DNA from 3 places in the Simiduia agarivorans SA1 genome. Region 1 is predicted to be linked to each of the others. Evidence: predicted binding sites of a transcription regulator. Region 1 holds the regulator's gene; each other region holds the start of a gene.
What was found. The regulator LexA, encoded in region 1, represses DNA repair genes until DNA is damaged. The targets are predictions, from matches to a motif close to ACTGTNTNTANANACAGT.
Positions count from the first base shown of each region.

Region 1 (9,973 bases):
GTCGCCTTTGAGCAAATCGAATTCGACGCTCTGACCTTCGGCCAGCGAGCGATAACCTTCGCCACGGATATTGCGGTAGTGAACAAACACGTCTTCTTGTTGTTCGCCGAAAGAGATGAAGCCATAGCCCCTGGCATTGTTAAACCATTTAACAACACCGACTGCGCGATCAGCCATTGTGATAAAACCTCATTATTGTTATGTGTGTAACGCTTGCCGGTCAAGGTAATCGAGTCGACGCAGGATCGACCTTGCCCCAAGTGGTTCAGGCCCAGGCCTGAACGTGTTTTAGAGAACAGTGTGATACCGACACTGCCATCCCTAAAAAAACGGGTATAACCCCCAAAGGACAATACCCCGAATACTCTTCTATGCAGTGGCTTTCGCCCGCTATACCTGCCCCAATGCAGGCGGATCAACACTTGACGAATCGATCCGACATATTTGACCGACTGTAAAGAAAAAACGCCAGCTTGTCTATTTTTCCGACACCTTATTCGGGTGTCACCGATCCGGCCGCGGCCAGCGCGCTAATCAGGGTTAAAACCGGCGTACGACTTTGCGCCAGCACCGCCAATATCGCGTCCATGGTGATAGGCAGGTCTGACAAACCCGCCGCCCAGTTGACCGAGATACACAGGCTGACGTAGGCAAGCCCAAGTTCCCGCGCGAGCGCGGCCTCTGGCATGGCGGTCATCCCCACCAGCGTGCAGCCATCGCGACGCAGGCGCTCAATTTCAGCCCGGGTTTCCAACCGGGGACCCTGGGTACACCCGTACACGCCGCCGTCAACCAGCGCTATACCGGCCCCTTTCGCGCCTTGCAAAAGACGCCGACGCAAAGCGGTATCAAACGGATCGGCAAACTCGATATGCTCAACCGGGTCTGCAAAAAAGGTCTGCTCCCGGCCCCAGGTGTAATCAATCAACTGATCTGGGCATACCAGCTGGCCCGGGCCAGAATCGGGCCCTATGCCGCCGACGGCATTAATGGCCAGAATTTCTCTGGCCCCTAGTTGTTTGAGCGCCCACAGGTTGGCCCGGTAGTTTATCCGATGAGGTGCCAGCCGGTGCCCCTGACCATGCCGGGACAGAAACATCAACGGCCGCCCCGCCAATTCGCCTTCCACAATGTCGCCGGCGATCTCGCCATAGGGAGTGTCAGGGCGATGCTGCCCACGCGGATTGAACCCGGGCAGCGCCTCCCAGCCACTGCCACCAATAACTGCCAGCATCAGGCCTCCGGCAAATAATAAAGCGCGGGCAGGTTGCGCAAGAGACCATTGAGGTCCATGCCACAGCCAAACACATAGTGATCCGGTATCTGACAGGCCACAATCTGCGCCTGCACATTCACCAACCGGCAGGACGCCGGCTTTTCCAACATCACGGCCAGCGTGGTCTCGGTGGCGGCCTGGAGCCGGCAGTGCTCCACCAACGCTTGCGCGGTAACGCCCTGATCGAGAATATCGTCAATCAAAAGCAGCCGCCGACCGGTGAGTGATTTGGACGGCAAGGTTCGCCACTCAAGCTCCCTGCCACGGGTGGTATCGCGATACCGGCTCAGGTGCACGTAATCGAGCTCCAGCGGAAAGTGCAAACGTCCCAGCAGCTGGCCGGCGAACCATAGCCCGCCATTCATCACCACGAGCATCAGCACCGGCTCCTGGATGCCGGCAAAACGGGCGTTGAGGGCCTGTGCAGCAGCCTCAATGTGGCGCTGCATGGCATCTGCGTCCAGCAGGCATAGCGCGCCTTCGGGTAATGCCCAGCCCGCCTCAGCCTGCATGGCTAGCCTCGGGCTCCGCATCCGATTGAATGTGCAGCGTGCGGGTCGGGAAGGCACACTCAGCGCCGTGCTGCTCAATGATCGCCAGAATTTTCAGCAACACATCCTGCTTGATCTGATGAAACTCAACCCAGTTGGTGGTTTTGGTGAAGGTGTAAACAAAGAAGTCGAGGCTGGAGTTGGCAAAGGCATTGAAGTTCACTATCAGCGTTTGCTCGGTGTCGATGGCCTCATGCGCGCGCAACATGGCCTCCACGTCACGCACCACGGCGGGCATGGCCGCCGCATCCGCGTAACGGATGCCGATGGTCTCGTAGATGCGCCGATTGGTCATGCGCGAGGGGTTTTCCACCGCAATCTGGGTAAACACGGAATTGGGCACATACAAGGGCCGCTTGTCGAATGTGCGGATACGGGTCAGGCGCCAGCCGATATGCTCCACGGTGCCTTCGATGGATTTGTCCGGCGAACGCACCCAGTCACCCACGGCAAAGGGGCGGTCCAGATAAATCATCAAGCCACCAAAAAAATTCGCCAGCAAATCTTTGGCAGCAAAGCCAACCGCGATACCGCCGATACCACCAAACGCGAGCACACCGGAAATGCTGTAACCGAAGGTCTGCAAGCCCACCAGCACGGCAGTGATAATGACGGAAAGACGCAACAGTTTGCCCAGCGCCATGACCGTGGTTTCATCAATGGGCGCCTCCATGAATTCCGGACTCATGAGGTTTTGTTCGGCGCGTTTGATAAATGACACCACAAACCAGGTGAGCAGTACGATCAGACCGGCCTCGCGCACAGGCCCCACCAAAGCCAGAATTTCTGAGCTGGACGCCCGCTCAACAATTTCGGCCGCCAGACTCAAACCCAACAGCCAGAACAGCCACTCAAGCGGCTTTTGTGCCGACAAAAATAATGCATCGTCCCACAAGCTTTTAGTGGCGCCTGCGTGATTAACCAAACGGCGCAGCAGCCGGCGCACCAGATACGCCACCAGCAAGGTCGCCGTCACAACAAAAAACACCTGCACCATCCAGGCATCCGCATGCCCGGCCCAGGACCTGATCCATTGATTAAACGTTTCCATGGCCACTAGCCTTCCATAGTCTCGGGTGAAAGTTCGGCAGCCATGCGCTGCCAGCGTGGATTATCGTGAAGATCCTGCCAATGACAGCGCTTGCGCGCGCGCATCGCAGGCAAACGTTCAGAGCCGGGTTGAGCAAGCTCGGACAAATGCTGCACCACTTCCTGCGCCGCCTCGCGCTGGTTGCACACCAACACCATGTCACAGCCCGCCTTCAACGCGGCATCCGCGCGCGCGGCATAGCTGCCCGCACTCTCGGCACCAGCCATTGACAAGTCATCGCTGAAAATGACCCCATTGAAATTCAACTGCCCGCGCAAAACGGTTTTTAACCAATGCGCGGAAAATCCCACTGGCTGGTCATCCACCTGACTGAAAACGATATGTGCAGGCATAACGGCGTCCAGCTTTGGTGCAAGCCGGGCAAAAGGAATCAAATCATGCGCGGTCACTTGTGCCAGGGGCCTGTCGTCTATCGGCTGGACCAAATGACTGTCGCCGGTTACAGAGCCATGGCCAGGAAAATGCTTGCCCGTGGTCGCCATACCCGCTTCATGCATGCCATCCATAAACGCTCCTGCCAGCACAACCACCTCACTGGGGTCGGGCGAAAACGCGCGATCGGCAATGACCTGACAGTGATGGTCATCCACATCCAGCACCGGTGCGAAACTGATATCGATCCCGCACGCCAGTAATTCACTCGCCATCAGCCAGCCCACATCGCGCACTCGCGCAAGTGTCGCTGCCGGCGCCGTCCGGTAGGCGGGCAAAAAGCTTTGCATAGCGGGAATCCGGGTAAAGCCGTCGCGAAACCGCTGCACGCGCCCACCCTCATGGTCCACAGCGATCACAATGTCCGGACTGCAAGCACGGATTGAGGTAACCAGCGCCATGAGCTGCTCACGGTCGCGGTAATTGCGGGAAAACAGGATCAAGCCGCCAACCTGAGGATTTTTCAGCAGGGCTTTATCGTACGGCGTAAGCGCAAGGCCCGCCACGTCGAGCATGACAACACCAACCGTCATGAAATGATCTCTTATACTGAATTATTTTACGGTAAACATACCGGCCAGTGCCGGCACCATCATTTGGGTTGTGCCGAGTACGGTACTGTCCTGACCAAAATCTTCTTTCAGGATGCCACTGATGGAATCAAAACTCGACAAGGTAAAAATGGTGGCCCCCAGCATGAAATACAATCGCCAGTAAAAAGTCACCGGGTCGATTTCAGGCGCCGCTTTTTTCAGCAAGCCGGTGAATCGCTGATAGTGCTCGCCATAACGGGCAATGATAAACCGCCGGATATGGCCTTGCGACTGGGCATAGGCGAGCCCCAACAACCGCATAAAGCGCTGGGCGGCATAACTGCCCTCCTCCGAACCGTCACATATGGTGGAAAACAGGCATTCGAGCAAATCTTCCGGCGACAGCTCGGTTCCCTTGCGGTCAACCAGCTTGACCAATGAACGCTCAAGCTCCTGGCAGAATGGCGTGAGAAAGCGGGCGAAAACCGCCTGAATCAGTTCTTTTTTCGACCCAAAGTGGTAGTTAACCGCAGCCAGATTGACACCGGCGGTGCTGGTAATGGTTCTGAGTGATGTTTCCGCAAAACCCCGCTCGGCAAACAGCGCTTCGGCTGCATCGAGAATGCGGGCTACGGTATCGGGTTGTGACATGGACAGTCTCTTGAATGTTCAGGCGTGGCAGTCAATATAAGCTTTCGAACATACGTTTACATTAATTTTCTGTCAAGGATACCCATTGTGTAAAAAATCACCGGTGGGCGTATAGTGTTTGAGGAGGTGGCAATGATGAAAATACTGGCGCGCACCGGACAATGGTATCTGAACGTCGAAACCGGTCAGCATTTTGAGATTGTGGCGATCGACGAGCATACCGCCAGCATCGCCATCCAGTACGTTGATGGCGACCTCGACGAGCTGGATGCAGAAAACTGGCAGGCACTGGCGCTGCAATACGCCGCAGAGCCCGAAGATGCGATGGCGGGCTTTGGTGACACCGCAACCCTACCCAACGCGCCAGATAATGATTCCACCACACCGTTTGATCCCGACAGCGTCATCGACCTGCTAGAGGGCGATACGTTCGAGGGCTTTGACGATGCCTGAAACACCCCCTTAACTGGACCCCGCATTGCGTGCCACCAGGTGGGCTTTGATAATATCGGCGGCCTGTTCCGGCGTATCGACCACCTGCACCAGCGCCATATCCTCCAGATTGATATTGCCATCGGCCAACATCCGGTTTTTTAACCAGTCCACCAGCCCGGCCCAGTATTCACGATTCACCAACACAATCGGAAAGCTGGCCACTTTGCCGGTCTGAACCAGGGTGAGAGCTTCGAACAGCTCATCGAGGGTACCAAAACCGCCCGGCATGATTACAAACCCGACCGCGTGTTTGACAAACATGAGCTTGCGGACAAAGAAATACCGGAAAGTCAGACTGATGGTCTGGTAGGGATTGGGCGCCTGCTCCATGGGTAAAGTGATATTGAGCCCGATACTGACGCCGCCGGCGTCCTTCGCGCCCTTATTGGCCGCCTCCATGATGCCGGGTCCGCCACCGGTAATCACCGGCACCCCGGCTTCTGCCATCAGGCGACCCAGGGTTTCCGCCGCCGCATAATAGGGATGTTCTTCCGGCGTACGGGCGCTGCCGAATACGGTCACAGCACCTTTGATTTTGATCAGCTGCTCTATCCCATCCACCAGTTCAGATTGAATTCGCAGCACCCGCCAGGCTTCTGGCATTTTTGCATCAAACATAAAAACTCCTTATATATCAATGCACTATTCTCTTTTCCTTCCAATTCAGTATAGCTATTCCCCGCAACTGCTTGCCGAATAAATTTTACTGTATATAATCACAGCAACTGTACAAATAAACAGACCAGCCTCAGGAGCTACGGATGATCAAACTCACCGCCCGTCAACAGGAAGTGCTCGACCTGATCAAACGCTGCATTGATGAAACCGGCTACCCGCCAACCCGTGCCGAGATCGCACAAGAACTGGGCTTCCGATCGGCCAATGCCGCGGAGGAACACCTGAAGGCGCTGGCGCGCAAAGGTGCCATTGAGATGGTGGCCGGCGCATCCCGGGGCATCCGGTTACCGGAGTCAGAAACCGGCCTGCCTCTGGTGGGCCGGGTGGCCGCGGGCAACCCCATACTGGCCGAAGAAAATATCGAAGAGTATTGCGAAGTGCCCGCCAATTTTTTCAGCCCCCGCGCCGACTACCTGCTGCGCGTACATGGGATGAGTATGAAAGACATCGGCATACTCGATGGGGATCTGTTAGCGGTACACAGCACACAGAACGCCCGCAATGGCGATATTGTGGTGGCGCGCATTGGCGATGATGTGACGGTCAAACGGTTTGAGCACAAGCGCGGCAGTGCCAGCGTGAGACTGCACCCGGAAAACCCGGACTTTGAGGTCATTGAAGTCGACCTTAAATCGGAAGAATTTGCCATCGAAGGCTTGAGCGTGGGTGTCATGCGCCGGGGTAAACTGTGATGAATCTGGCGCTGCAACAATCCCCCAACGCCTTTACCCAGCCCCATGCCCCAGAGCATCGGGTCACCGAGCTGATCATTCCCTGGAGCCAGCAATCGGCGCTATTACTGCCCATGCTGCGCTTTCTGGGCAATGAAGATGACCAGCGCTGGCTTACCATCATCAGCCACGGCAGCATCAGCCAGGCGTGGTTACGACAGCAAGGATTAAACCCTCGCAGCATCAGGGTAATCCGGGCCGACTCGCCCGAAAGTGCACTGTGGATGACCTGGGAGGCTCTCGCCGCAGGGAACAGCCATACGGTGGTTGCTGAAATCAACGCTGAATCGGCCATTACGGCGGAAATGGAGCAAGCCGCAAGCATTGGGAATTGCAGGGCGCTCCTGGTAAAAGGCAACTTGCACTAGAACACGGTTAAAAACCCTGTCAGGGCAATATTGAAAGGTAAGCCGCACGAACTGGGATCGCGAATCCCGGGATTAATTAAGGCTTGGGTGGTTTTAATGCCGGCCATTGCGGCTGGCCAGCCGTGTCACCATCAGCCCCTTGAGATCAATGCAGTGTTTTGGTTTGATCGCGGGTGATATCGCCACCGTCAGGCTCTATGCCGGACGCTATAGCTGCCTCACCGGCGGCTTCCATACCGGCTTCAATCATGGCCTTGGCAACTTCGTACTTAGCATCCTTCAAGAAATACAAGGACTCCTCGGAGAACTTAATCACCACCAGCGGCTCACCCTCTTCCGCTGCCCGCCGCAATGCGATTTCACCGGTTGAGAGCTCAATGATTTCGTATAAATCAGAGGACATGCTTACTCCTGACTGCATTCAGACGCTAGTCTAACAGTATTTTGCATATCATGCGCGCCGGTCTGGAGGCAGCGAAAGCCGCTAGTACTCCTGCCCGAGTTCTCGCCAGCGCTCGGTGAAGCGTTTGAGCGCCACCAGCGCCTCGCGGCAACCATTCACATCCAGAGCCGCACCCTGGCTCGAGGCAATCAAGGCGTTTTGCGCTTGTCCTGTGTCCAATACCTGGGCGGGCGTCGCCGGCTGTGAGCGTAAAGCCGAAAGCCAACTATCCCCGGACTCCAGCTGCGCCAGCTCTTCCCACTCGGCAGGGCAGTTACGGCCGTCCGGGATTCGTTCGATCAGGGCGAGAACACTGGTAGGCGCCACCGTCAGCGGCAAACGCGCAGCGCCCGCCATATCGCGCAGCAACGCACAATAGGCGATGTGCAGGTGCCAGCTGAGCGACTGCACCAACGCGTCCTGTCGCCACGGCAGACTGTCAGCGCCCCATTGGGCCAGCAGCAGCTCACACCAGGCAAATTGTTGATTCAGGCTGGCGGCCATGGCTCAGGCCTTTTTGGCCGGGGCTTTTTTCTTGGTTGCCTTTTTCTTGACCGGGGCTTTTTTGGCTTTACGTGCCACCTCGGTCACCCACTTGCCGCCTTCGTACACGGCTTTCCAACCCGATGCCTTACCATCCACTTCAGACTGGACGTAGTGGGTTTTTTCTTTCCGGTTGAACCGGACCAGCGTGGGATTACCTTCGTCGTCCACAACAGGCGCCTTCATAAGAAACGCATATTTGGAATCGATCTCATCCTTGTGCGGTAGCAATTCGCTCACCAGCGGTGCCCGGGTCTCGCGGTTTTTCGGAAACTGACTGGCAGCCAGGAACAAACCTGCAGCACCATCGCGCAGGATGTAGGTGTCGTCCACTTTCTGGCAAGCCAGTTCCGGCATGGGCACCGGATCCATTTTGGGGGGTGCCGCTTCGCCATTTTTAAGCAGCTTGCGGGTGTTCTTACAGGCCTCATTGGTGCAGCCAAAGTACTTGCCAAAGCGGCCGGTTTTGAGCTGCATTTCGCTGCCACACTTATCGCACTCGAGCGTGGGCCCATCGTAACCTTTGATCTTGAAGCTACCGGCTTCCACTTCAAAACCGGAACAATCGGGGTTGTTGCCGCAGATGTGCAGCTTGCGCGTTTCATCCAGCAGGTAGCTGTCCATGGCCGCACGGCACAATTTGCAGCGCCGCTTTTTGCGCAATGCCTGAGTCTCTGCGTCCTCGTCATCGGCACTGATCACTTCATCGCCGGACACCAGATTCATGGTATTTTTGCATCGCTCTTTGGGTGGTAAACCGTAGCCCGAGCAACCCAGAAACACACCCGTCGAGCCAGTGCGAATCTGCATATGGCGGCCACACTGACCGCAGGCGATATCGGTATCGGTGGGATCATTGGCGCGCATACCGCCGTCGGCCGCTTTGGCTTCTGCCAGTTTCTTGGAAAAGTTCTGGTAAAACTCGTCCAGTACGTCCTGCCAGCCGCGCTCACCGGTCGCGATCTGATCCAACGATTGCTCCAACTCTGCGGTAAAGGAGTAAGCCATCAGATCATCGAAGCTTTCGACCAGGCGCTCGGTGACGATGTCCCCCATTTTTTCAGCAAAGAACCGCCGCCCTTCCAGACGCGCGTAACCCCGATCCTGAATGGTGGAAATAATCGCAGCGTAGGTTGAAGGCCGGCCAATACCGCGCTTTTCAAGCTCTTTCACCAACGCCGCTTCCGAGTATCGTGCGGGCGGCTTGGTGAAATGCTGGTTTGGCTCGAGTTTGACCAGGTTCAACAGCTCGCCCACTTTCACGTCGGGCAATACCACGTCTTCGTCTTTTTTGGCTTGCGGCGGCATGACTTTCATAAAACCATCAAACCGGATCACGCGCCCGCGGGTGCGCAACTCGTAGTCCGCCGCATGTACCACAACGGAGGTCGATGTAAATTCAGCTGGCGTCATCTGACAGGCCACAAATTGCTGCCAGATCAAGGCATACAAGCGCTCGGCATCCCGCTCCATGCCTTTGAGTTGCGTGGGCATCAAGGTTACTTCGGACGGCCGGATGGCTTCGTGAGCCTCTTGTGCACCCTCTTTGCTGCCGTAGGTATTAGGCGCTTCGGGCAGGTAACGATCCCCGAACTGTGACTGGATGTAGTGACGACAGGCGTTCACGGCTTCCGCAGATAAATTGGTCGAGTCCGTTCGCATGTAGGTGATGTAGCCCGCCTCATACAGCCGTTGCGCCATCATCATGGTTTTCTTGACCGAGAAGCCAAGCCGCGTACTGGCAGCCTGTTGCAAAGTAGAGGTGATAAACGGCGCCGACGGTTTTGATTTTGTGGGTTTGTCTTCCCGCTCTGCCACCCTGAACTCGGCCGGCTGCAAAGCCTTAACCGCCACCATGGCATCGGCTTCGTTCAACGGCTTGAATGCCTGCCCTGCATGGCGTTTGACTTCAAAGCGCAATGACTGCTGTTGCTGGTTGGTCAGATTGGCAAAAATATCCCAGTATTCTTCGGGAACAAAGGCGCGGATTTCACGTTCACGCTCGACCAACAAACGCACCGCAACAGACTGAACCCGCCCGGCAGACAGCCCGCGTGCAACCTTTTCCCACAACAGGGGAGACACCATATAACCCACCACCCGGTCCAGAAAGCGGCGGGCCTGCTGTGCGTTTACGCGGTCCATATCCAGCGAGCCGGGTT
Region 1 covers NC_018868.3:249,521-259,493, reverse strand. Annotated here, with positions in the region: gene M5M_RS01200 (cold-shock protein) at 1-177, opposite strand, end outside; gene M5M_RS01195 (S-methyl-5'-thioinosine phosphorylase) at 494-1,234, opposite strand; gene M5M_RS01190 (hypoxanthine-guanine phosphoribosyltransferase) at 1,234-1,788, opposite strand; gene M5M_RS01185 (mechanosensitive ion channel family protein) at 1,778-2,878, opposite strand; gene nagZ (beta-N-acetylhexosaminidase) at 2,884-3,903, opposite strand; gene M5M_RS01175 (TetR/AcrR family transcriptional regulator) at 3,925-4,554, opposite strand; gene M5M_RS19240 (DUF6763 family protein) at 4,687-5,007, shown strand; gene M5M_RS01165 (LOG family protein) at 5,017-5,667, opposite strand; gene lexA (transcriptional repressor LexA) at 5,811-6,419, shown strand; gene M5M_RS01155 (cell division inhibitor SulA) at 6,416-6,826, shown strand; gene M5M_RS01150 (hypothetical protein) at 6,972-7,229, opposite strand; gene M5M_RS01145 (DUF6586 family protein) at 7,311-7,772, opposite strand; gene topA (type I DNA topoisomerase) at 7,776-9,973, opposite strand, start outside.

Region 2 (9,973 bases), 1.6 Mb from region 1:
CATATCGGCCGCATCTTCGGTGCTTTTGGTTTGCCGCAGAGCCACCGATGTGGTCGCCGGGTTTACCGGCACGGGATCGGGCGTCTGAAGTGGCTGTGGCTTCTGCTTCTGTTGCAGTTGTTGCTGCTCTTGCTGCTGACGCCGATCCTGCAACCAGCCATCCAAATCGTCATCCGCGTCTTCATCCGTGCCTTCCAGAAGGGATTTATCAATGGTGGCGGTGACTTCTTTGCGCTGAGTGACTGAGCGAATCAATTCTGCCTGTAATTCCTCCTGTGCTTCGCGACACAGGGCAGACAATTCGCGCGCATTGTCCGCATCAGCGTACTCCGCCACGTCAAAACCGTCCGCCCCCTCAGTCCTGAGCAAATCATAAAGCGGGCCCGGCACCCCCTCCTCGGCCTGAGTGAGCAACATTGCCCAATGAAAATCCAAATCCACGCGACAACTACCCACAAAGGCCCGTCCACTGGCCTTGTGTGTGGCGGAAAACACAATCACAGACTTACTACCTCAAGTACATCGGTTCTGAATAAGTGCCGGCAGGTTTCACCGGCGAAAGGCGCGGGATTATAGTGGCATGAATAAAAATCACCAGATTGACAGCTGCAGAGGACTAAGTTAACGAACGGTGCCAGACTACAGATCCACGATCGGGGGTCGGCGCGTTATGCCTGCGATCTACCTTCTATATATAGGCGCCAATATGATTTTTTCAGGGGCCCGTTAAAACAACGCCAATTGGGCGCCGGCGTCACCCTGTCGCGGTGCTAACTTTACCCCTATCCCCAAGAGCCGGACCGGAAGGTTGTGGCGATCCAGCGCCTCTGAAAACAGACTCTTATACAGGCACGCCCCAGGTTTAATACCCGCTCTGGCCAAGGTGGTTACAGAAAAGTCCGAAAATTTCACTTTGACAAAACAGCCAGAGATGAACAGGCCAGACTCGATTTTCTGCATTCGTTGATCAAGCTCAATAAGCAGGTCGGGCACCCGTTCAAGGCAGGCATCCCGACCGATCAGATCTGTTGCATAAGTGTGCTCGACGCTCATGCTCTTGCGGGTACGCGTCGCGGCGACAGGACGATGATCTATTCCCCGACACAAGGAGTACAGGCGCGAACCAAAGCTGCCAAAGTGGGAAACCAGCTCCATTTCACTCCGGGCCTGCAGATCCTTGCATTGATGAAGTCCCAACGACTGCATTTTGGCCGCGGTCACTCGCCCAACACCAAATATCTTGCTTACCGGCAATCCAGCGACAAACCCGGCCACCTGCGCCGGCTTGATGACACACAGGCCGTCAGGCTTATTCCAATCACTGGCAACTTTTGCCAGGAACTTGTTAGGTGCCACGCCGGCAGATACCGTGATTCCCACCGCAGCGCGTACCTCTTTTCTGATTGCCTCCGCTATCAAGGTGCCACTGCCAGACAACAGTCCGCTGTCGGATACGTCCAGATAGGCCTCATCCAATGACAATGGCTCAATGACCGACGCATAATGAGAAAAGATCTCATGCATATCCTTCGACGCCTGCTTATAGACTTGAAATCGATGAGGCATCAGCACCAGATGCGGGCAAAGTCGCAATGCCGTCGCAGTCGGCATTGCAGAATGGATACCAAAACGCCTCGCTTCATAGTTACAGGTTGAAATCACACCCCGGCCACTCGCGCTACCACCGACAGCAATAGCTTTACCCACCAATTCAGGGTGATCCCGCAACTCCAACGCCGCATAAAAACAATCGGCGTCGATATGAATAATTTTTCGGACTGAAGGCTTATCGCTCATACTGTAATTATATACAGGCCAAATGCCGTGCGCGAGATAAAAAAGTTTTGACCGGTGCTTTGCCAGCGCCCGAAAAGGGAATTCAATCCAACAAATAACGAAGACCAGAACGTTCGTTTTCCGGGTTTCTTTGGCCTGTTTCGGGAGCCATTTTGTCGATCCGAAATCGGGCGCTTTTTTTTAAAAAAAGCACCCGCAAAGCCAACCGACCCCTCAACTGAAGAAAAAAACATATTTTTTTCAAATAAATTGGTTTTTTTTCAACTTTTCAGCAGATTTTTTTTGTAATTTGCTTGAATTTTCACCACAATTGCTTAACGTATACACGCCGAACCTTTTTTTCTTAAACAGCTGGCATTTTTTTCACAAAAACAACCAAGGAAAATACACCATGGCTGCACGTAAAACCAAAGCTGCTAATCCAGTTGCAGAACTGGAAAAACAACTGGCAAAAGTCCAGGCCGACCTGTCCAAAGCTCGCGCCAAGCAGGAATCTGATGCTTCCAAGGAAATTGCTACCCTGAACAAGGCAGCCACCAAAGCTGCCGCCGACGCCAAAAAAGCGGCTGCTGCCCTCGCTTCTGCCAAGAAGAAGAAGAAATCTGCAGCCTCTGTTAAGGCTGTTGAGAAAGCTGCTGCTAAAGCCGCTGCTGCCAAAGCCGCTGCTGCTGATGCAAAAGCCGCTGTTACCGAAGCCAAGGCTGCTCTGAAAGCCATTAAGGCTGACAACAAGGTTGCCGCCCAGCTGGACAAGGCTTACGCCAAGCAGCAGGCTGTAATCGCCAAGAAGAAGAAGGCTGCAGAGAAGAAAGCCGCAGCCAAAGCCAAGGCCAAAGCCAAGAAAGACGCGGCCAAAGCCAAAGTAGCGGCCAAGAAAGCCGCCATCAAAGCCAAGGCTAAAGCCAAAGCTGACAAGGCCAAAGAGAAGGCCAAGGCCAAGAAAGCCGCCGCTAAAGCCAAAGCCGCCGCCAAAAAAAGCCGCTGCCAAGGAAAAAGCCAAAGCTAAGAAAGCCGCCGCCAAAGCCAAAGCAGCTGCCAAAAAAGCCGCTGCCAAGGAAAAAGCCAAAGCCAAGAAAGCCGCTGCCAAAGCCAAGAAAGCTTCCAAGCCTAAGGCCAAGAAAGCCGCCAAGCCAAAAGCTGCCAAGAAAGCCGCCAAGCCAAAAGCCGCTAAAAAAGCCGGTGCCAAGCGCGGTCGCAAGCCAAAGGCTAAGTAAGACCTGATAGTGCTATGAGAAACGGGCACTCAGGTGCCCGGTTTTTTTATTGTGTCGCGTTTCTCTCTACCAGAAAGTCCACAAATGCCTGGTTTGCCAGGGAAAGATACCTGTCTTTTCGCCATGCGATTCCCAATTCCAACGGTTTGGCACCACTGATCGGCACGCCTTTTAACGCAGGTTCCGCACTGGCCATCATTTCCAACGTCAACGCTACCCCCTGGCCCGCAGCAACATACTCCGTCATCAGACGCAATAAATTGGTTTCGAGTGCAATCCGCAGGGCAACACCCCGCTTTTGTGCCTCGGCTTCTAACCAATCTCGCAGAAAGTAGCCTTTGCCGTACACCACCAATGGTTGCGCTAATAAATCCTCCAATGCGACCCGTTTACGTGTAGCCAGAGGGTGCGAAGGCGACATGCAAGCCACCAGATTCTGGGCGATCAACTGACATCCGGCCAACTGCGAGGGCAATTCGCGCAGATTCACTACCGCCATATCGATATCGCCCGCCAACAACCGCGCTTGTGCTGCCCGAGTGCCTTCTCCGGACACCTCGAAATCGATCGCAGGATGGCGGGCACGGAATTCAGCAATCAAAGACGGTAAAAAGTAAGAGCCCACCATAGCCGACGTGCCCAGTCGCACCTTACCTCGTTTAAGCCCACCCAAATCCGACATTTCCAGGCGGGTTTGCTCGAACTGTGCAATCAGTTGACGCGCACGGGACAACAACACCTGCCCCTCCGCTGTCAGCGTTGATCGCCGCTCTGTGCGATCAAACAGCTGGACACCCAATGACTGTTCCAGCTTTCGGATTGACACACTGATAGCGGACTGCGCAATGTGAAGCTGGTTCGCTGCGCTGGTAAAACTGCCGGAGTCGGCCACAGCGATGAACACATGAAGTTGCCTGATATCCATGAACCAATCTCTTTAATGTATGACTGCCATACATATTATATATTTTTTATATGAAAATGCCTTTGCTACACTCTCCAGTCATGTAGCGGCCCATCTTGGCCGTATCCCAAAGACCTTTCGAAGCCGGACCTGAATCCTGAGGTGCATTATGAGCGCGCAAAACCACTGGGCGAAAAATTTTGACTGGGCCGATCCGTTCCTGATGGATCTGCAACTCACTGAAGAAGAACGCATGGTGCGCGACACCGCCCACCAGTACGCGCAAGATAAACTGCTGCCCCGCGTGCGCGACTCATTCCGTAATGAAACCACCGACCCCGCCATTTTCCGCGAGATGGGCGAACTGGGCTTGCTCGGCTCGCCTCTGCAGGGCTACGGCTGCCCGGGGGTGAGCTACGTGAGTTATGGTTTGATTGCACGCGAAGTCGAGCGCGTAGACTCCGGCTTCCGCTCCATGATGAGCGTACAGTCATCCTTGGTAATGTACCCGATCTACGCCTACGGCTCGGAAGCACAGAAAGAAAAGTACCTGCCAAAACTGGCAAGCGGCGAATGGATCGGGTGTTTCGGCCTGACAGAGCCCGACCACGGCTCGGATCCCGCCGGCATGGTGACACGGGCACGCAAAACCGACGGAGGTTATCGTCTGAGCGGTGCAAAAATGTGGATCACCAACTCGCCCATCGCCGATGTATTCGTGGTGTGGGCAAAAGATGACGAGCAGGTCATCCGCGGTTTTATTCTCGATAAAGGCATGAAAGGTCTGTCCGCGCCCAAAATCGAAGGCAAACTGGCGTTGCGTACATCGGTCACCGGTGAAATCGTAATGGACGATGTGTTTGTGCCAGAAGAAAACCTGTTGCCCGGCGTGACCGGCCTGAAAGGCCCGTTCGGTTGTCTGAACAGCGCTCGCCTGGGCATTTCATGGGGTGCACTGGGCGCAGCCGAAGCCTGCTGGCACTCTGCGCGCGACTACACACTGGAACGCAAACAGTTTGGCCGCCCGCTGGCTGCCAATCAGCTGATCCAGAAAAAACTGGCGATCATGCAAACCGATATCAGCCTGGCGCTGCAGGGCTGCCTGCGCGCCGCACAATTGAAAGACCAAGGCCAACTGGCGCCCGAGCTGATCTCCTTGCTGAAGCGCAACTCTTGTGTAAAAGCGTTGGAGATCGCCCGCGAAGCCCGCGACATGCACGGCGGCAACGGTATTTCCGATGAATACTGCGTCATGCGCCACATGGTCAACCTGGAAGTCGTCAACACCTACGAAGGCACCCAGGACGTTCATGCGCTGATTCTGGGCCGGTCTCAAACCGGCATCCAGGCCTTTTATTAATCGAAGCAATCGATGATGAACACGCCTTTACATGGTTTAAAGGTACTGGATATGTCCCGCATTCTGGCTGGCCCCTGGGCCGGTCAGTTGCTGGCAGATCTGGGGGCCGATGTGGTGAAAGTCGAACGTCCCGGTGCGGGTGATGACACCCGCCATTGGGGCCCACCCTACCTGAAAGACCGCAATGGCGAGGATACCGAAGACGCGGCTTACTTTATGGCCGCTAACCGGGGCAAGCGCTCGATCGCACTGGATATCACCCAACCGGACGATCAGAAAATCATCCATCAGCTGGCGCAAAAGGCCGATGTGATTCTGGAGAATTACAAAGTCGGCGGGCTCAAAAAATACGGCCTGGATTACGACGCGCTCAAGTCAGCCAACCCCCGGCTGGTGTATTGCTCAATCACGGGCTTTGGCCAAACCGGCCCTTACAGCCAGCGCGCGGGCTATGACTTCATGATCCAGGGTATGGGCGGACTCATGAGCATTACCGGCGAGCCCGACGGAATGCCGGGCGCAGGGCCTCAAAAAGTGGGCGTTGCGGTCACCGATTTGTTTACCGGCCTGTATGCCACTATTGCAATCCAAAGTGCACTGCTGGAGCGCGAACGCAGCGGTCAGGGGCAATACATTGATCTGGCGTTATTCGACGTGCAGGCGGCAGTGCTGGCGAATCAGGCCACCAACTACCTGGTGGGCGGCATCACGCCAAAACGCATGGGCAACGCACACCCGAATATCGTTCCCTACCAGGCGTTTGCCACCGCCGACGGCCACATGATCCTGGCAGTCGGCAACGATGGACAGTTCAAAAAATTCTGCCAGGCAGCCGGCAAACCCGAACTGGCAGACGACCCTCGTTACGCGACCAATCCGGCCCGCATCGCCCACCGGGAACACATTTGTGCCGAAGTCGCCGCACTGTTGGCCGCCAATACCACACAAGCCTGGTTAGACCTGCTGGAACCCCTGGGTGTCCCGTGCGGGCCAATCAATTCAGTCGATCAGGTGTTCAGTGACCCGCAAATACTGCACCGCGGCATGCGCGTTGAGCTGGAGCACCCTGTCACGGGCACAGTGACTTTACCCGGCAACCCGATTCATTTCGGCAGAAGCGATCTGAACCTGCGTCAGGCACCGCCCAAACTGGCAGAGCACCAGAGCGAGGTTATAACGGATTGGCTGAACGGCGATTAAACCCGTCTTACCGGCCCGGCTGATTGGCCGCCCTTGGAGCGATCCGGGTGGTGGCAGAGGCAATGTTTTCGCCGTCACAATAAGCGGTGTATTCCAGCGGTGCACCGGCAATATCAGTGGCGTCGAAATGTCGCTCAAAGTAGAAATGCGCGCCGGGGCTGCCATCGCGTTCAAACTCATCTATCCGGCTGGCGCGCCAGTTCTCAATGCTGTCCAGCCAGGACAGATCTTTCATATTAACCAGTTCTTCCTGCCAGCGGCTCAGGCAATGCTCATAAAACGGCCGCTCCAGAATGCTGGGGTCGTAGTCGACCTTGGCTTCCCCACTACTCACATCCAACGACGCCAGGGTCAGTCCATCGTATAACAACAGAAATGTACGGCTGTTTTCATCGCGACAGGTAATGCCGAACACAGGGTGCTCGGGCGTGCTTTTGGTCCGTGCGATTTCACCGCGAACCAGCGTAACACATCGATCGGTAGCCACTGCAGACTCGGCAACCGCTCGTAATGACGTCCAATGCAAGGCATAGCTTTTAGGCAGCCAGAGTCGATTGATATCCAGCTCAGACGCAAGCGTGAGCGGTGCACTCAGCAAAAAGCTAATTGAACATGCAAGAAGAGTTTTACGCATACCGCTCCAGCCCCTGATGAATAACCGGGCCGGACAGGCAGGGTTCAGGTACCGGAGCCGGCCATAATGGAATATACAAAAGCATAGAGCATCAACCGTTGCTTCTCCTCCATTTCGAGAAACTCCACGCCATACACGGCAGGATGACCGGATGCCATTTCCTGTGTGCTGCGCTCTACCCTCGCGCGCACCACCGCCTCGAGTGACAAAGTGCCGGAAAACTTCACCAGTTCAATCTGACTATTCAGCGTGATCACATCGCCCACTTCGGCGATGGGCGCAGTGAGCGCAACTCTCGCGCCAAGTACGCTGATATCGGAGTAGAGCCCATCCGCCGTAGCCGTTTGCAGCCCCTGGGTTACACTGGCCGACACCGGCAATTGCAGCTCGATGCGGGTAGCCCCGCGGATTTCCTTAAAACTCAGGCGGGCAGGATAGCTGAGGAAAATCAGCGCCTTCGGATGAGTGATAATCTGTTCAACCTGGCTGGCAAACGCCAGAATGCCATTGCCCGCCATGATTTTCACCAACAGCTTCTGCCCAGAGCGAATACTGGAGGCCTTGGCCGCTTTCGGTAAGGTCACCAACAGGTATTCACCGGGCACACAGCCCACCAACTTTGACGCAAATTTAAACGGCGAGCCGCCCGCACTGGCGCCTTCCAGCGCCAGCGGATACCCGAAAGGCAGCTGATACTGCTCAAATGTCTTACTTCCAGACTCACTCATTCACTGACGGTCACTTTGCGATTGGGGTCGATTTTATCCAACAATTTCAACGCCAGCACTTTCAAACGAGCAGGCAACAGCAGCATGGCTGGGGTCACCAATAGCGTCAGAATTGTTGAGAAGATTAGACCATAGACAATCGCGCTCGCCAACGGCACCCAGAAGCTGGCCACAACACCACCTACAACCACATCGCGCCCGATCAGGTCCACCGACATATTGGTTGCAATAGGCAACAACCCGAGAATGGTCGTGGCGGTGGTCAGAAATACCGGCCGTAGGCGCTGCGCACAGGCCATGACAATGGCGTCAATGGGCGCCAGATCCGGCTGTTTTTCCCGCAGGTGATTAAAGGTATCAATCAAAACAATATTGTTGTTCACCACGATCCCGGCAAGCGCGACTATCCCGACCCCGGTGAGAATAACACTGAAGGTGGATTGGGTTAGCAGCAAACCAAGCAAGACCCCGGCGGTCGACATGATTACCGCTGAAAGAATCAGGGCGGCCTGATAAAAACTGTTGAACTGGGTCACCAGAATAATAAACATGAGAAACAAGGCCAGCGAAAACGCTACGCTCAGGAACGCAAAGGATTTAGCCTGTTCTTCATTCGAGCCACGAAACACTGCCCTGACGCGGGGATCCAGCGGATGCTGTTCCAGCCAGGCCTGAATTTTTTTAACTTCAGTATCGACTACCTCACCCGGTTGCACATCGGCCTTGACCGTCATCACCTCGATGCCATTGTTGCGCTGCACCTTATCCACTTTGGGCTTGGCCACCGGGGTCACAAAGCTACTCATAGGCACAGGCCCGTTCAATGTCGCGATACGCAACGAATCCAATACCCCGACGCCTCGGGCATCCATCGGAAATCGCACGCGGATATCCACTTCGTCATCGGCATCGTCCGGGCGGTATTCACTGACTTTGACACCATTGGTCACCAGTGAGACTGCGTGCCCCACATCCACCATGCTCACACCCAACTGCGCAGCCACCGCGCGATCCACCTGCATTTCCCATTCGATGCCAGGCAGCGGACTTGTATCGACGATATCGCGCAGGGTTGGAAACTCGCGCTCCAGCGCATCGCGTAACCGCCGTGTCTCCCGCATCAGCACGTCACTGTGAATGGACTCCAATTGAATCTGGATCGGTTTGCCTTGCTGAGGCCCGCCCTCAAACGGATCGGCAGAGACTTTTATGCCGGCCATATCGGCGGTTTTTTCACGGATCTCGGCAAACACCGCATGGCTTGAGCGGCCCAACGTTGCCGGATCGTATAGTTCCACCAGCATGGTACCGATCTGGTCTTTGGAGGATTCGCGATTGCCACTCTGGCTGCTGGAGCCTCTGCCAGTTGCGGTATACACCACATACACACCATCCACCTGCAAAACCCGCTGCTCGACCTCCGAGACCAGTGCTTCCATTTCATAAACGGAGAAGTTGCCTTGTGCACGCACAGCAACGGTGCCGTATTTTTCCTCCGTTTCGGTGAAGAATTCCACGCCGGCGTTATAGGCACCGTAAGTCTGGAAAATGCCAAACAGTCCCATAAACGTCGCCAGAGCGACCAGTGCCGGCCAGCGCATAAGTTTTTTCAGTACCCGCGCATAGGCACCCGTAATACCGCCCAGCCGGGTCGGTTCTTCGGACTCCAGACTTTTAAGATAATTCTGCACTTCCAGTGACATGCGGGTACGCCCCATCAAAGACCCCAGCACCGGCGCAAAAAACAGTGCGTAGACCAGCGAGCCCACCAGAACAGCAAACACGGTCACGGGCAGATAGCGCATAAATTGCCCCGCCACACCAGGCCAGAACATAATCGGTAAAAACGCAGCCAATGTGGTTGCGGTAGACGCCACCACAGGCCAGAACATGCGCTTGACCGCAATTTCATAGGCCACCCTGCTGGTAAGCCCCTCTGCCATTTTCCGATCGGCAAACTCGGTGATCACAATGGCGCCGTCGATCAGCATGCCCAGTGCCAACAACATGCCGAACATCACCATGAAGTTGAACGAGAAACCCAACAGGCTGACGATGATCAACGCAAACAACAGCGAAAAAGGGATGCCAAAGCCCACCAACAAACCCGAGCGGAAGCCCAGCGCGGACACCACA
Region 2 covers NC_018868.3:1,848,179-1,858,151, forward strand. Annotated here, with positions in the region: gene M5M_RS08160 (hypothetical protein) at 1-501, opposite strand, end outside; gene dinB (DNA polymerase IV) at 727-1,797, opposite strand; gene M5M_RS20140 (hypothetical protein) at 2,189-2,803, shown strand; gene M5M_RS08175 (LysR family transcriptional regulator) at 3,058-3,936, opposite strand; gene M5M_RS08180 (acyl-CoA dehydrogenase) at 4,085-5,275, shown strand; gene M5M_RS08185 (CaiB/BaiF CoA transferase family protein) at 5,291-6,475, shown strand; gene M5M_RS19465 (hypothetical protein) at 6,483-7,109, opposite strand; gene M5M_RS08195 (flagellar brake protein) at 7,154-7,837, opposite strand; gene M5M_RS08200 (efflux RND transporter permease subunit) at 7,834-9,973, opposite strand, start outside.
Region 2: a site for LexA is predicted at 1,798-1,815, ahead of dinB (DNA polymerase IV). Genes of this name have one in related genera too.

Region 3 (9,973 bases), 770 kb from region 1:
TGGTGACGCGTCACAACTTCGATGGTGGCCATTCCGTGTTCGAAATGGATCGCGGTGACCACCACGATCACATGGTCTGCACCGAAACCGGCAAAGTTATAGAGTTTCACAACGATGAAATCGAAGCGCTGCAGGAGATGATCGCTGAGAAACACGGCTATGAGCTGGTAGACCACAACCTGGTGCTTTACGTGAAGCCGAAGAAGTGACGTCATTCCCTTGGCGCGCGGGCGTTTTGTGGGAGCGGCTTCCCAGCTGCGAAAGGTGGGGACCTATCCTGATTAATATCGACGTCGCCAGATGTTTCGCGGCTGGGAAGCCGCTCCCACAGGGCCGCCGCGCCGCTTCAGTAAATTAATCCAGGTTTCTCAGCAACTCAGCTCCAGCATCTCGCGCGCATGCGCGCGCGTCTGCTCGGTCAACTCCACGCCGCCCATCATGCGGGCAATTTCCTCGATTTTTTCTTCGCCGGCCAGGTGCACCAGAGTGGACTGGCTGTTGCCTTTACGTTGCAACTTGCGCACTTGCAGGTGCTGGTGGGCCTTGCTGGCGACTTGCGCCAGGTGGGTGACGCAAATGACCTGCCCGTCTTTCCCCAGCTGGCGCAGCAGTCGGCCAACGATATCCGCAGTCGCGCCGCCAATGCCCACATCCACTTCGTCGAATACCAAGGTGGGGATGGTGGATTTGTTGGCCACGCAAACCTGAATGGCCAGGCTGATGCGCGACAATTCACCGCCCGAGACCACTTTGGCCATCGGCCGCGCCGGTTGCCCGGGGTTAGTCGCAACATTGATGGCGATGGCATCGGTACCGGTCGCCGAAGCGTCGGCGTCGGTGACGGCGATATCCACCAGCGCGCCGGCCATGCTCAATTGTTGTAATTGACGATTGATGCCACGTGATAACTGGGTGGCGGCCTGCTTACGCTGTTGCGACAACTCTGTGGCCAGCTTGCGGTAATTAAGCTCAGCCTCTGCGGTAGCGTGGGCAAGGCCATCCAGGCCGCCTTCTGCTGCCGCCAGCGGCGCCAGTTCTTCCGCCAACTGCTGATGTAACTCTGTCAGCTGTCCGGGGCTGACGCGGTGTTTACGCGCGATCTGGTAAATGCTGTCGAGGCGGGCCTCCAGCCATTGCAGGCGTTCCGGGTCGGCTTCAAAACTGTCGATGTGGTGCTCGATGGCGCTGACGGCTTCCTCGATGTGTATCTGAGCGTTGATCAGCAATTGCTCTGCTTCTTGCAATTGGCTCGATTTATCGGGCAGCTCCCGCAGTAGCCATAAGCCTTTGCGCAGCCCATCCAGCAGGCCCTGCTCGTCATCGCTGCACAGAGCCGCGAGTTGCTGGCTGCTGGTGAGTACTTGCTCCGCATTGGCCTGCTGCCGGTGCTCGCTTTCCAGTTGCTCCAGCTCGCCCGGCTGCAGGTTGAGTTGATCCAGCTCCTCTACCTGATAGCGCAGCAGCTGGCTGCGCGCGCTCATCTCGGCCTCGTTGTCGCGTTGGTACTGCAGTTGAGCGGCAAGTGATTGCCACTCTTTCCAGCTGGCCTTGACCGCCTGATACAGGCTGGTATGGCCGCCAAACTGGTCTACAAGCGCGCGTTGGTGGTCGGGTTTGAGCAGGTTCTGGTGAGCGTGCTGGCTGTGAATATCCAACAGCAGCTCGCCCAGGGTTTTCAGTTGTGCCAGTGTTGCGCTCTGGCCGTTGATGAAGGCCCGTGACCGCCCTTCAGCAGTGAGTGTGCGACGGAGTATGCACTCACTATCGGTCTCGAAATCATTGTTTTTCAGCCACTTGTTGGCGCGGGGTAACTGGGTGATATCAAAGGTGGCGCTGACTTCCGCCCGCTGACAGCCATGCCGTACCTTATCGGCATCGGCTTTTTCGCCCAGCGCCATACCCAGCGCATCCAGCAGCAGTGATTTGCCTGCGCCGGTCTCGCCGGTAATGGCGGTTAATCCGTCGTGCAGTTCAAGATCCAGCTGCTCTACCAACGTGAAATTGCGGATGCACAGAAGCGTTAACATAAGCGGTCACCAGGGCGAAAAATCCATGTATATGTAAACAGTGTTTATTTATACAGTAATTTTTGCGCTTTTCAAGCCCGGCATAACACTTGAATGGCGCGTGTGAGCCCCCATATAGGCTGCAGGTTGTGGTAATCACACCGCAGTAATCATTTATCAGAGTACTTATCAGCCAGTTTGAACAGGGGAACACGCGTGTCGACTGAACAACAAAAGCCGCCCGTTGAAGAAACCGATGTAGCGGTAGAAGCCGAAGCCAGCCCGGATGTGGAGGTTGAGCTGTCAGAACCCCAGGGCCTGGAGGCCGACATTGCGCGCCTTGAAGCCGAGTTGCAGCAGGCAAAAGACACCGCGCTGCGCGCCGCTGCCGAGGCCCAGAACGCCCGTCGCCGTGCGGAGCAGGACGTAGAGAAGGCCCACAAGTTCGGCCAGGAGAAACTGGTGCAGGACATGTTAGTGGTGGCCGACAATCTCGAGCGTGCCCTGGCCAACGTGAACGCCGATGACGAGGCGATGAAGTCGGTGGCCGAAGGGCTTGAGTTGACGTTGAAAAGTCTCATTGACGGTCTCAAGCGCCATCAGGTGGTCCAGATTAACCCCGTGGGCGAACCGTTTGACCCCAATCTGCACCAGGCCATGACCCAGGTGCCCAACCCGGACATGGAACCCAATACCGTCATGGATGTGTTCCAGAAGGGTTACACCCTGCACGGTCGCCTGGTGCGTCCGGCCATGGTGGTGGTATCAAAGGCACCATAAATTGCTGTTATCACGCCTTGAAAATTGGCAAACAGCGCCAATATAGAGAACAAGGCAAAACAACCGGCCGCGCTGGACTGAACCGGCGCCGCATTTGAAACAAGTTTTTATTCGGAGATTTTTCCATGGGCAAGATTATCGGTATTGACCTGGGCACCACCAACTCTTGTGTGTCCGTTCTGGAAGGCGACAAGACCCGCGTGATCGAAAACGCGGAAGGTGATCGCACCACGCCCTCAATCGTCGCTTTCACCGAAGATGGCGAAGTACTGGTTGGCCAGAGTGCCAAGCGCCAGGCCGTCACCAACCCCACTAACACCCTGTTCGCGGTGAAGCGCCTGATCGGCCGCAAGTTCACCGATGACGTAGTGCAGAAAGACATCAAAATGGTGCCCTACAAAATTGTTGGCGCCGACAATGGTGATGCCTGGGTAGAAGTGAAGGGTGACCGTAAGGCGCCGCCGCAGATTTCTGCCGAAGTGCTGAAAAAGATGAAGAAAACCGCCGAAGACTACCTGGGCGAAGCGGTGACCGAGGCGGTAATTACCGTACCGGCTTACTTCAACGATTCCCAGCGTCAGGCCACCAAAGACGCCGGTAAAATTGCCGGTCTGGAAGTGAAGCGCATCATCAACGAACCCACTGCCGCGGCCCTGGCCTACGGCATGGACAAGGTGAAAGGCGATCGCACCATTGCGGTTTACGACCTGGGTGGCGGTACCTTCGATATCTCCATCATCGAAATCGCCGACGTGGATGGCGAGCACCAGTTTGAAGTGCTGGCCACCAACGGTGACACCTTCCTGGGGGGTGAAGATTTCGACCTGCGCCTGATCGACTACCTGGCGGACGAGTTCAAAAAGTCCAACGGCATTGATCTGCACAACGATCCACTGGCACTGCAGCGTCTGAAAGAGGCTGCAGAAAAGGCCAAGATCGAGCTGTCTTCCAGCCAGCAGACTGAAGTGAACCTGCCCTACATCACCGCTGATGCCACCGGTCCCAAGCACTTGGTGGTGAAGCTGACCCGCGCCAAGCTGGAGTCACTGGTCGAAGATCTGGTGAAGCGCTCTATGGAGCCGGTGAAGCAGGCCATTGCCGACGCCGACCTGTCTGTGGGCGAGATCAACGACGTGATTCTGGTGGGCGGTCAGACCCGTATGCCGCTGGTACAGAAATACGTGACCGAATTCTTCGGCAAAGAGCCGCGCAAGGATGTGAACCCCGATGAGGCGGTGGCCATGGGTGCTGCGATTCAGGGTGCGGTACTGTCCGGCGACGTGAAAGACGTACTGCTGTTGGACGTAACCCCGCTGACCCTGGGTATCGAAACCATGGGCGGCGTGGCCACGCCACTGATCGACAAGAACACCACTATCCCGACCAAAAAGTCGCAGGTGTTCTCTACAGCCGATGACAACCAGACTGCCGTGACCATTCACGTGGTTCAGGGTGAGCGCAAACAAGCGGCGCAGAACAAATCGCTGGGTCGTTTTGACCTGGCCGACATTCCGCCCGCACCCCGTGGCATGCCGCAAATTGAAGTGACCTTCGACATCGACGCCAACGGTATTCTGAACGTGAGCGCGAAAGACAAGGCCACGGGCAAGCAGCAGTCCATCGTGATCAAGGCTTCTTCGGGTCTGTCCGATGACGAAATCGACAAGATGGTGCGCGATGCCGAAGCCAATGCCGAGGCAGACAAAAAGTTCGAAGAACTGGTCACTGCGCGCAACACCTTGGATGGCCTGATTTCTGCCACCAAAAAGACGCTGACCGAGGCCGGCGACAAGGCGACCGAGGAAGAGAAAGCGGCTATCGAAGCGGCACTGACGGAAGCCGAAACGGCGGTCAAAGGTGACGACAAGGCGGCCATGGAAGCGGCGACCCAGAAGCTGACCGAAGCATCCAGCTCGCTGGCACAGAAGCTTTATGCCGAGCAGGCGCAGGCCCAACAGGCCGCCGGCGGCGCGGGCGCAGCCGGTGCCGAGCAGGCCAAAGCCGATGACGGTGTGGTAGACGCCGAGTTTGAAGAAGTGAAAGACGAGCAGAAATAAAGTCTCGTGGCTCGGACACGGGCGAACGCGTTGTTCGCCCGGTGTTAACCTTCTCTCAGGCGCGGCCCGCAAAGCCGCGCCATTGTTTTTAGCGAAGATACCGAAACTATGTCAAAGCGTGATTATTACGAAGTGCTGGGTGTGGAGCGCGGCGCCGACGAAAAGGAGCTGAAAAAGGCCTATCGTCGCGTGGCTATGAAATTTCACCCGGATCGCAACCCCGATAACAAAGAGGCCGAAGACAAGTTCAAAGAGGCTAACGAAGCCTATGAAGTTTTGTCCGATGCTCAGAAGCGCGCCGCCTACGACCAGTACGGTCACCGCGGTGTTGAGGGTATGGCGGGCGGCGGTGGCGGCGGCCAGGGCTTTGGTAATTTCAGCGATATTTTTGGCGATGTGTTCGGCGACATTTTTGGTGGCGGCGGTGGCCGCGGTCGGGGTGGCCCTGCGCGCGGCTCCGATTTGCGTTATACCCTCGATCTGGATCTGGAAAGCGCCGTCAAAGGCACCACGGTAAAAATCAAAGTACCGACGCTGGTCGCCTGCGAGCCCTGTGATGGCACGGGTGCGAAAAAAGGCACCAAAGCCAGTACCTGTACCACCTGTGGTGGCATCGGTCAGGTTCGCATGCAGCAAGGGTTTTTCTCGGTACAGCAAACCTGTCCCAACTGTCGCGGGCGTGGCACCATCATTACCGATCCTTGCACCAGCTGTCACGGCCAGGGTCGCAAAGAGGAAACCCGCACCCTGTCAGTCAAAGTGCCGGCAGGCGTTGATACCGGCGATCGCATTCGTCTGGCCGGTGAAGGGGAGGCCGGTGAGGCCGGTGGCCCGCCCGGTGATCTGTACGTGCAGGTGCACGTGAAAGAGCACAGTATTTTTGAGCGCGATGGCCGCAACCTCTATTGCGAAGTGCCTATCAGTTTTGTGGATGCGGCACTTGGCGGTGAGTTGGAAGTGCCCACGTTGGACGGTCGGGTCAAACTGAAAGTGCCGGCGGAAACCCAGACCGGAAAAATGTTCCGTTTGCGCGGCAAAGGGGTTGTGCCCGTGCGGGGAGGCAGCCCCGGTGACCTGATGTGCAAAGTGGTCGTGGAAACACCGGTCAATCTCAGCAACAAGCAAAAAGAACTGTTGAAAGAGTTCCAGTCCACCATGACCGGTGACAAGCACTCGCCACGCCAGAGCAGCTGGTTTGAAGGCATGAAAAACTTTTTTGGCGATATGAAAATATAAGCGACTGATTTATTGCTAGTCACTGGCAACATTAGGATTTTTTATGACCGTTAAACTTGCAGTAACCGGTGCCGGCGGGCGCATGGGGAAGATGCTGATCGAGGCGATTGCCAATGCCGACGGCGTCGAGCTGGCGGCGGCGATCGAACGCCCGGGTTCCAGCCTGGTGGGGGCAGACGCCGGTGAAATTGCGGGTGTCGGCAAGCTGGGTGTGGCCGTGGTGGACGATATTCACGCGGTGATCGATGATTTTGATGTGTTGATCGACTTCACAATCCCCAAAGCCACGCTGGCCAATGCCCGGGTCTGTGCCGACGCGCACCGCTCTATAGTGATAGGCACCACCGGCTTCTCCGACGATGAAAAAACCGAGCTGCTGGCGGCCGCCGATGCCACCGGGATGGTGATGGCAGCCAATTACAGCACAGGTGTGAATCTGTGCTTCAAGTTGCTTAAATCTGCTGCGGAAATACTGGGTGACGACTACGACGTCGAGGTCTACGAGGCGCATCATCGCCACAAAATCGATGCCCCGTCCGGTACTGCCTTGCGCATGGGGGAGGTCCTGGCGGATGCACTGGGCCGCGACCTGGACAAGGTGGCGGTCTATGGCCGGGAGGGGCAGACTGGCGCCCGCGAGCGCGATACCATCGGTTTTGCCACCGTGCGGGGCGGGGACGTGGTTGGCGATCACACGGTGATGTTCATGGCCGAGGGCGAGCGCATTGAAATCACCCATAAGGCTTCGTCCCGCATGTCGTTTGCCCGCGGTGCGGTGCGGGCTGCCGCCTGGCTTAAAGGCAAAGACAGTGGCCTGTTTGATATGCAGGATGTTTTAGGCTTGCGCTGATCCTGCGCGTTATCCGTTCTCCTTAAAGCCCGCACCTTGCGGGCTTTTTTCTGACTCAAATCCCTCCTTTGGTCGGGCCAATTTGGTGCTTTGGCTGATTGATGACTATGCTCAAGTGTGCTCGCCACTTTTTGCGTGCCTGTATAAATACCGTCTGAAGGAACCACTGTGGCGTTTGGGGAAACCTTTGCGAGATCTGTGCATTTGCTTCTCAGAGGCACGCTGCTGCTCGGCCTGTGGCTGGTGCTTTCCCAGCAGTCGCTGGCGGATCGTCTCAGCGACACCTACAACGGGCGCAAGGTGCTGGCGGATTTTATGGTGGGTTTGGCCAAGCACGTAACCTGGCCGGATGAAGCCTTTGCAGGCAGTCGGTCGGATTTTGTGGTGTGTGTGCTCGGACCCGATCCGTTTGAGGGCAGTCTGGCTGCCAAATTCGGCGGACGCCGGGTCGGGCCTCGCGAAATCGTGGTCCGCGTGATGGAGCAGGTACCCGACGGGGGATTTACGGGTTGTCATCAGTTGTTTATTGCCGCGGGTTTAAGGGCCGAAGTTAAAGAAATCCTGCAACGGCTCGATAACCTGAAGGTGCTGTCGGTAAGTGACATGGAGGGATTCGCCTCCGCAGGTGGCATGGTGGGTGTAGTGGGTTCGGGTAACCGGGTCTCTATGCAGATTAATCGCACTGCATTGCTTGCCAGCGGGTTGACCGTGTCACCTGCATTATTGAGATTGGGTCGATAGTGGCCCGGAAATACTAAGTGCTTGAAAGTTAAGGTATCTATCACATGAATATGTTCAGCCTGTCGTTAAAGTGGAAGGTGTTTCTGGGCATAACCGTCACCAGTCTGTTGGCGGTCATTATCTCCAGTACCCTGTCGGTACGGGCGGAGGTTAAGCGCGCTGAGGCAACGATCCAATCGGATACCCAGGACCTTGCAGAGATTATCGGCAATGCCACCGTGGGTGCCATTGCGTTTGGCGACAGTGCGTCGGCCCGCGATATTCTCGGCAGCTTGCAGTTGCAGAACCGGGTGTTGAGCGCAGTCATTTACGGCAGTGATGGCAAACCCTTTGTTTGGTACGAGCGCGGCCGTAAAGGCAGCGAAAGCTTGCCGGCAGGGGCCCCGTCGAGCCCGGGCAACCTCGGCGTTGTATTGCTTGAAGACAGGGTCAGTGTGACCTCGGTGATCGAATCGGGCGGCAGCAAAGTCGGTACCATCTACTTGTTGACCAGCCTGGATGAGTTGAAAGAAGCCGTTGCTGATGCAGTCTGGGGCGCGATTGTCACCGTGGTGGTCATCGGTGTTCTGGCTGCGATCATATCCTTCGTACTGCAGGCCGGTATCGTGGGCCCCATCAACTCGGTGGCCGAAGCGTTGGAAGACATTGCCGGGGGCGAGGGCGATCTGACCCGGCGTTTGCCGGTGAATTCCCAGGACGAAGTGGGGCGCCTGTCGACCGCGTTCAATACCTTTGTTGATAAGGTGCACGGCATTATCGCTGACTTTGCGGAAACGGCGACTGACCTCAACAGCCAGGCCAATGGCCTGTCCGGCACGGCGAAAGAAACCGAGCGCGGCGTGGTGCGCCAGCAAACGGAAATCCAGCAGGTGGTGACCGCAGTGCGGGAAATGGCCGCCGTGGTGGGCGACGTGGCGTCCAATGTGTCACAGGCTGCCGCCAACGCCGAGGAAGCCGACAAGCAGGCCAATGCCGGTCGTGCCGTTGTGAGCAGTACAGTAAGCAAAATTGAAGGGCTGGCCCGCGACATTGATGCCGCCGCCGAAGTGATCGACAAGCTGCGCGCAGAGACGGATTCCATTGGCAGCGTGTTGGACGTGATCCGGGGTATCGCCGAGCAAACCAACCTGTTGGCATTGAACGCGGCCATTGAGGCGGCCCGGGCCGGTGAACAGGGACGCGGCTTTGCGGTGGTCGCAGATGAGGTGCGCACCCTGGCCTCGCGCACGCAATCGTCCACCCAGGAAATTCAGGTGATGATTGAGCGCTTGCAGTCGGGTGCCCGCGAAGCGGTGCAGATGATGGAAAAGGGCACAGGTCAGGCCTCTGAGTCGGTTACCCAGGCCGAGGAAGCCAGCCAGGCGCTGGATGCCATCACCGGTGGTGTGGGTGCCATCAAAGATAAGACCAACCAGATTGCCAGTGCATCGGAAGAGCAAAGCGCCGCGACCCGTGAAATGGAACGCAACATGGAAAACATTGCCGATGTTGCCCGCAAGGCCTCCGAGGGCTCGATTGAAATCGCCACCAGCACAGCACGATTGGCGGAAATGGCGGCCCGCATGGCCAAGATTGTTAAGCAATTCAAGGTGTGAGGACAAAAGTGTGCCGGCCGGGTGAAATTTACCCGGCTTTTACGTGGACACTGGCGGCACCATTGCGTAAAATTGCGGGCTAAGTAAGGTCTGACCAAAGCCCAAGGCCGCAGGAAATGTCCAACGCCAAATTCTGAAAAGCGAGATGAAACCCTGTTTCATCTCGCTTTTTTACAACCTGCGGCGCTCTTCTTGTCATGAAAAGCTGTAAACGTCGGCAAACGTGCAGAAATGCATGGTTGCTTTGCTCAGCCTGAAAAAGGTGTTACCCATGGCCCGCGCGCGGGTTTTGGGTGCGTTGACCCGAACTTTATGCCAGCCCTCAGGAGGTCGACTTGTTTACTGGTGCCCATCGTCCCGCCATTCTCGTGTTAGAAGACGGCAGTATTTTCCGCGGTAAAGCCATTGGTGCTGACGGTCAGTCAGTGGGAGAGGTGGTGTTCAACACCGCCATGACCGGTTATCAGGAAATCCTCACCGATCCCTCCTATGCCCGCCAGGTGGTCACACTGACCTACCCCCATATCGGTAACACCGGTACTAACAGTGAAGACGAAGAGTGCGAAACCATCTGGGCTGCAGGCCTGGTGATTCGCGACCTGCCCCTGTTGGCCAGCAATTTCCGCAACACCCAGACGCTGGAAGACTATCTGGCCACGCGCGGCATCGTCGGTATCGCCGATATCGATACCCGCCGCCTGACCCGGA
Region 3 covers NC_018868.3:3,775,331-3,785,303, forward strand. Annotated here, with positions in the region: gene fur (ferric iron uptake transcriptional regulator) at 1-209, shown strand, start outside; gene recN (DNA repair protein RecN) at 369-2,027, opposite strand; gene grpE (nucleotide exchange factor GrpE) at 2,223-2,786, shown strand; gene dnaK (molecular chaperone DnaK) at 2,912-4,843, shown strand; gene dnaJ (molecular chaperone DnaJ) at 4,952-6,079, shown strand; gene dapB (4-hydroxy-tetrahydrodipicolinate reductase) at 6,123-6,929, shown strand; gene M5M_RS16865 (YfiR family protein) at 7,098-7,670, shown strand; gene M5M_RS16870 (methyl-accepting chemotaxis protein) at 7,715-9,265, shown strand; gene carA (glutamine-hydrolyzing carbamoyl-phosphate synthase small subunit) at 9,601-9,973, shown strand, end outside.
Region 3: a site for LexA is predicted at 2,067-2,084, ahead of recN (DNA repair protein RecN). Genes of this name have one in related genera too.